One region of the Shewanella sp. POL2 genome, then DNA from elsewhere that is predicted to be linked to it. Evidence: predicted binding sites of a transcription regulator. Region 1 holds the regulator's gene; the other holds the start of a gene.
The links. Region 1 encodes NrdR, which represses ribonucleotide reductase genes. Its sites were predicted from a motif close to AAACACNANATNTNGTGTTT; they were not measured.
Positions count from the first base shown of each region.

Region 2: nrdA (class 1a ribonucleoside-diphosphate reductase subunit alpha) is a predicted target of NrdR. The motif match lies at 2,080-2,099, and genes of this name have one in related genera.

Region 1 covers NZ_AKZL01000009.1:53,690-57,341, forward strand. The annotation lists gene ribBA (bifunctional 3,4-dihydroxy-2-butanone-4-phosphate synthase/GTP cyclohydrolase II) at 1-347, opposite strand, end outside; gene SHEWPOL2_RS03850 (riboflavin synthase) at 415-1,071, opposite strand; gene ribD (bifunctional diaminohydroxyphosphoribosylaminopyrimidine deaminase/5-amino-6-(5-phosphoribosylamino)uracil reductase RibD) at 1,079-2,224, opposite strand; gene nrdR (transcriptional regulator NrdR) at 2,311-2,760, opposite strand; gene glyA (serine hydroxymethyltransferase) at 2,971-3,652, opposite strand, start outside.
Region 2 covers NZ_AKZL01000031.1:44,830-48,481, reverse strand. The annotation lists gene nrdA (class 1a ribonucleoside-diphosphate reductase subunit alpha) at 1-1,926, opposite strand, end outside; gene SHEWPOL2_RS10415 (HAD-IA family hydrolase) at 2,372-3,046, opposite strand; gene ubiG (bifunctional 2-polyprenyl-6-hydroxyphenol methylase/3-demethylubiquinol 3-O-methyltransferase UbiG) at 3,048-3,652, opposite strand, start outside.

The DNA of each region.
Region 1 (3,652 bases):
GCATCTTTAGCCACGGCCGCTTTTACCGTTACGGCGCGATCGTGGGCCGAAATCCCGGTGGTTACGCCTTCGGCAGCTTCAATCGATACCGTAAAGTTAGTCGAGAACTGCGCATTGTTATTGGTTACCATCAAGGGCAGATTTAGCTGCTGGCAACGAGCTTTAGTCATGGTTTGGCAGATGAGTCCACGACCGTATTTCGCCATAAAGTTAATAGCTTCTGGCGTCACCATTTCGGCCGCCATAATCAGGTCGCCTTCGTTCTCTCTGTCTTCGTCATCCATCAAAATAACCATTTTGCCTTGACGAATATCCTCGATGATCTCTTCTATACTGTGCAGCGCCATTGTAGGACCTTTATGATTTTACTGTTGTTATGAAATTCTATACCTAAGTGAGCTAAGTGCCAGTGCCCTAACGCACAAAGCCAGCACGGGCTAACATTTCCATGGTCACCCCACCGCCTTGGGTTTCTTTAGTATCAAAGCGCATTAAACGCTCTAAATAGCGGGCGATTAAATCCACTTCAATATTCACCTTATCGCCGGCTTTCAAATCCACCAATGTGGTTTCACCCGCGGTATGGGGCACTATGGTTAATCGGAAACGATGACCATCGACTTCGTTTACCGTTAGGCTCACACCATCGATGGTGATAGAACCTTTATGAGCAATATAACGTGCCAGCTCCGTAGGCGCCGCTAACCAAAACTCAATCGCTTGGCCCCGCGCCAAACGCTGCTCTACGGTGGCAATGCCATCCACATGTCCGCTGACCATATGTCCGCCTAAACGTGTAGTTGGGGTGACGGCCTTTTCAAGATTAACCTTAGTGCCGACTTTATAGTTAGCAAAGCCTGTGAGACTGACAGTTTCAGCCGACACATCCGCCACATAGCCATCGGCTAATTGCTGCACCACAGTCAAACACACACCATTGGTGGCGATACTGTCGCCTAAACGCACATCGCTTAAATCCAGTTTGCCACTGGCGACCGTCAAACGGATATCATCGCCTTTGCGTTCAAGCTTTCGCAGCGTGCCAACGGCCTCAATAATCCCAGTAAACATGGTTAACTCACTTATTCGCTAAAGATGGATTGAACGTGAGCCTTAAGGTGAAACGCTTATCCGCGCCCACTTTACGCTCATCGACCAGTTTGAGGGTCGGAATATCGGCCATCATTTGATAATCGGGTAATTCGAGTAGATTACGTCCCTGTGCCCCAAGGATTTTCATCGCTTGATATAGCACTAACTCATCGGCTAATCCCGCGCCGATAAAGGCACCTGCTAAGGTCGCGCCCGCTTCGATAAGCACCTGATTACAGTTTTTGCCTAAATAGCTTAAGAGTGTGGGCAGCGAGATGCGACCATCAATCGCCGGTAATTGAAGACAAGTCACATGGGACGGCAACTGCGCCATAAAGGCTGGCGAGTATGGCTCAGTTGAGACTAATAAAATCGGCGATTCAATCGCAAGCAAAGCTGCCTTAATCGGCATGCGGCAGCGACTGTCTAAAATCACCCGTAGCGGTTGTAAAATTTGCGCCTCACTCAATAGTGAGTTAAGACTGCCAAGCTCTGAGTAGCGCACATTGAGGGATGGATCATCGGCCAGTACGGTTTCAATCCCAGTGACCAGTGCGCAGGCGCGCAAACGTAAGCGCTGCACATCGCGGCGAGCTTCGGGGCCTGTAATCCACTTAGAGACACCATTGGATAATGCGGTTTTACCATCGAGACTCGCGGCAAGCTTTACCGTCACCCAAGGTAGGCCCGACTCCATGCGCTTCATAAAACCAAGATTTAAAGCATAGGCCTCATCGCGATGTAAACCGACATCCACTTGAATGCCCGCATCGCGCAGCATTTGAATACCGCGACCACCGACCTGAGGATTGGGATCTTCAACCGCCACCACCACACGTTTTACACCTATGTTGATCAACGCCAAGGCGCAGGGCGGCGTACGACCATAATGGCTGCAAGGCTCTAAGGTGACATAGGCGGTCGCGCCACGGGCAAGCTCGCCAGCCATGCGCAGTGCATGCACCTCGGCGTGGGGCTCGCCGGCTTTTTGATGATAACCTTCACCGACAATCTGATTATCTTTTACGATAACGCAGCCCACACTGGGATTGGGGCGAGTGGTATAAAATCCTTTGCGAGCCAGTTGTATGGCTCGGCTCATCATCTGGTTGTCGAGTTCTGAGCAATTCATATAAACCCTATGAAATCTTGAGGAAGCGTACCGAATGCAGCGCAAAACGAGGCTCGAACCCAAGCACTAACCTAAGATAATCCACCTTACTTTTGCAGTTTCGCAATCGCCTCTCCAAATTCGGAGACATCTTCAAAGGCGCGATAAACCGAGGCAAAACGAATATAGGCAACCTTGTCTAGGCTCATTAACTGTTCCATCATCAAGTTGCCTATCATCTCGGATGGCACTTCACGCTCGCCAGTCGCCCGCAGCGTTGACTTGATTTTACTTAAGGCCTGCTCGATTTCATCCATGGACACGGGGCGCTTTTCGACCGCGCGTAACATACCTGCTTGCAGCTTTTCTTCATCAAAGGGTTGACGCGTACCATCGCGTTTAATCACCCGTGGCATGACTAATTCGGCCCCTTCGAAGGTAGTAAATCTTTCATGGCATTCGGTGCATTCTCGGCGACGACGCACTTGATGGCCTTCCGCCACTAATCGGGAATCGATCACCTTAGTATCTGTCGCGCTGCAAAATGGACAATGCATTGAGCCTCCTGCCGTGAATGGAATAAAGCCTATGGCTTTCGCTGTATCTAGCTTAAACCGAGCGGGTTTAAGTCTACGATTTTAGCAATAAAAATGGCCGCTTAATGCGGCCATGGGATTTTATCCTATTTATCGGCTGAGGTTAACCACCTAAGAGTGACACCCTAAGCAGTTGTGAACTCAGCCGCCATATCTGGATAAATTAACGAATTAACCGTAAACAGGGAAACGGGCGCACAGAGCCAATACTTGGCCTTTTACGCGCTCGATGACCGCTGGATTGTGAGCATCGTCGAGGATGTCACAGATCCAACCGGTTAACTCTTTCGCTTCAGCTTCTTTAAAGCCACGGCGAGTGATCGCAGGCGTACCGATACGTACACCAGAGGTCACGAATGGAGAACGTGGATCGTTTGGCACAGAGTTTTTGTTTACTGTGATGTTCGCGCTACCTAAAGCGGCATCGGCTTCTTTACCCGTCAGGTCGCGACCGATTAAGTCCACCAGCATTAAGTGGTTGTCAGTACCACCAGAAACGATCTTGTAACCGCGCTCTAAGAACACTTCAACCATGGCTTTAGCGTTCTTAACCACTTGTTGTTGGTAAGCTTTGAACTCTGGCTCTAAAGCTTCTTTGAAGGCTACCGCTTTACCTGCGATAACGTGCATCAAAGGACCGCCTTGACCGCCTGGGAATACCGCAGAGTTCAGCTTTTTGTATAACTCTTCATCATCGGCAGCAGACAGAATGATACCGCCACGAGGACCGGCTAAGGTCTTGTGAGTGGTTGAGGTCACAACGTGCGCGTGTGGCACTGGGTTTGGATACACGCCAGCGGCGATAAGACCCGCAACGTGTGCCATGTCGACAAACAGGTAAGCACCGATTTTA
Region 2 (3,652 bases), on a different contig from region 1:
GATCAAGCCGCGTGGCGGTTCGATACCGTTGGTGGCGTTTGAGATCTGTGATGAAGTCTCAGACGGCATCAGTGCAGACAATGTCGAGTTACGTAAACCGTATTCTTTAATGTCGTTACGCAGCGCTTCCCAGTCTAAATGCAATGGCTCACTGCAAATCTTATCTAGGTCACGTTTGTAGGTATCGATAGGTAAAATACCTTGAGCGTAAGTGGTCTCATTAAATAATGGGCACGCACCTTTTTCTTTCGCCAGATTCATTGACGCTTTGAGCAGATAAAACTGAATCGCTTCAAAGGTCTTGTGAGTCAGATTGTTCGCGCTACCATCGGAGTACTTCATACCATTCTTCGCTAAATAGTTAGCGAAGTTGATAACACCAATCCCTAAGGTACGACGGTTCATCGACGAAATCTGCGCCGCTTTGATTGGATAATCTTGGTAATCCAGCAGGTTATCTAAGGCTCGCACGGCTAAATCAGCTAATGGCTCCAGTTCCGCTAAATCGGTAATTGTCCCCAGGTTTAATGCCGACAGTGTACAAAGGGCGATTTCGCCGTTTGGATCGTCAATGTTATTCAATGGCTTAGTCGGCAGAGCGATTTCAAGGCAGAGGTTAGACTGTCTGATCGGTGCAACTTTTGAGTCAAATGGACTGTGGGTGTTACAGTGATCCACGTTTTGAATGTAGATACGGCCCGTTGAAGCACGTTCTTGCATCATCAGTGAGAACAGATCCACCGCTTTTAATGTCTTTTTGCGAATGCTGCTGTCTTGCTCATATTGCAGATATAAACGCTCAAATTCGGCTTGATCTTCAAAGAAGGCATCGTAAAGACCGGGTACGTCCGATGGGCTGAACAGGCTGATATTTTCGCCTTTGATCAGACGTTGATACATGAGTTTATTCAGTTGCACGCCGTAGTCTAAATGACGGATACGGTTATCTTCAACGCCACGGTTATTTTTCAGTACTAGCAGCGATTCAACTTCTAAGTGCCAAATAGGATAGAAGAGGGTAGCTGCACCGCCGCGCACGCCGCCTTGCGAGCACGATTTCACCGCAGTTTGGAAATACTTGTAGAAAGGTAAGCAACCCGTGTGGAAGGCTTCGCCACCACGGATTGGGCTTCCTAATGCACGGATACGACCAGCGTTGATACCGATACCAGCGCGTTGGCTCACGTATTTTACGATAGATGATGCTGTCGCGTTGATTGAATCCAAGCTATCGCCACATTCAATCAGTACGCATGAGCTAAACTGACGAGTCGGCGTACGCACTCCCGCCATGATAGGCGTTGGCAGTGAAATCTTAAAAGTCGATACTGCGTCGTAAAAATCTTTGACGTATTGCAGACGCGTTGCCTTTGGATAGCGGGCAAACAAACAGGCCGCCACCAGAATATAGAGGAACTGGGCGCTCTCATAAATCTCGTGGGTGACGCGGTTTTGAACCAGATACTTACCTTCAAGCTGTTTTACGGCTGCGTAGGAGAAGTTCATATCGCGCCAATGGTCGATATAAGTATCCATAATATCGAGTTCTTCGCGGGTGTAATCCTGCAGAATATGCATATCATACTTACCCAACTCTACCAGCTTAGTGACATGGTCATATAACTTGGGTGGCTCGAACTGACCAAAAGCCTTCTTACGCAAATGGAATACGGCTAAACGCGCAGCCAGAAACTGATAATCGGGTGACTCAGGGGAAATTAAATCCGCCGCAGATTTGATGATCGTTTCGTGGATAGCTTCGGTTGGGATCCCATCGAAAAACTGTAAATGCGTGCGAAGTTCAACTTCAGAAACAGAAACGTTTTTTAACCCCTTGGCTGCCCAAGTAATTACGCGGTGTATTTTGTCGAGATCAATTGTCTCACGTGCACCACAGCGTTTTGTAACTGTCATATTGCTATTCATTGAAGAGAGGCCTTGGTTCTGATATCTGTTCAGGTGAACTAAGTCACCGTACGTTTCCTTGTAAAACAATCAACCTGAAAACCCTTAATACTGTTGACTATGGTGAAAATAGTCGATTTAGCGGGGAACTTCTAGTGTGTCTGATTGCTACCTATACACAAGATATGGTGTTTTAAATAATCTGAGATACAAGATAGTGAGGTTTGCTATTATTTGCAAGTCTCAATTTAGGGGGTATCTTGTGGATATCTTGAGGATAAAAAAATGCGTTAGTAATGACTAACCCTGTAGCTCAAATTGAGATTAGCGTGCGTTTGATATGGCGAATTTTTATTCCGATCCCGCAGTGTGATCGATCGCTAAAATAAGCAGCGATCACGATCGCGGGGATTGACCCATAGCGTTAATTCTATTAATAGCTATCAGCAAGAATCCTGATTCGTGCTTATTTTGTTAACGCTTGGCTTAGTGCCGAATATAAATTCGAAGGCGTCGTAAACTGTGCATAGGCAGGCCATGCATCGGGTGTATCGTCTTCGCCCAAATATCCCCACAGCGCTACACCGCCGAGCATGCCCGCCGCTTGGGCTGCGAGTAAATCCCGCTCGGCATCGCCTAAATAAAGGATTTGCTGTGGCTTGCACTGCAACTGCTGCGCGCCTAATAACATAGGTGCGGTATGGGGCTTAGGGTAACGGGTCGAATCGCCGCTGATCATCACTGGCATACGCGAGCTGAGCTTAAGTTTATGTAACAGGGGACGAGTAAAGCGGGCAGGTTTATTGGTGATGACTCCAAATGGCACGCGGCATAACTCGAGCCAGTCAAGCAGAGGGGAAATACCTTCAAACAATTGGCAATGGTCGCCATTGATCCTTTGATAGTGGGCAAGGAGTCCTTGCTGGACTTGGGTGCGTAGCACTTCATCTGCGCCTGGAATGGCCGCATCGACTAAGGCAAAGCTGCCATGGGAGGCGGCGCTACGCATGTCTGCAAAGGGTTTTGCTGCAATACCGACATCAGACAAACTGAGGTTAAGGGCCTGAACCAGATCCGGCGCGGTATCGGCAAGGGTACCATCAAGGTCGAATAAGACCCCTTTAACCTCAGCTAAACTCATCTTAATCTGCCTTTTGCGTTGCTATCATATAGTTTACATCGACCTTAGATGTGTACTTAAAAATCCCTGTTAACGGGTTATAAGTGATCCCAAGGGCGTCTTTGCAGATGAGGTCGGTGTTATCGACTAACTCAATCAATTCGGAAGGTTTAATAAACTTATTATGATCATGAGTGCCGATGGGCAGCATTTTCAGTAAATATTCGGCGCCAATAATGGTTTCAACAAAGGATTTAACATTGCGATTAATTGTAGAGAAAAACACAAAACCACCAGGTTTTACCATATCGCAGCAGGCTTGGATCACTGATTGGGGATTGGGTACGTGTTCGAGCATCTCCATGCAGGTCACCACATCATAGTATTCGCGGTGATCTTCCCTATGAGCCTCGGCGGTGTTTTTCACGTAATTGATGCTCACACCGGTTTCCAGCGCATGCAAGCGTGCAACTTCTAACGGTTCTTCACCCATATCAAGACCATCAACCACTGCACCGATGCGCGCCATACTTTCGGATAAAATGCCACCGCCGCAACCGACGTCGAGCACTTTTTTACCAAAAATCCCACCAGCAGTCTGATCGATATAGTTTAAGCGAAGGGGAT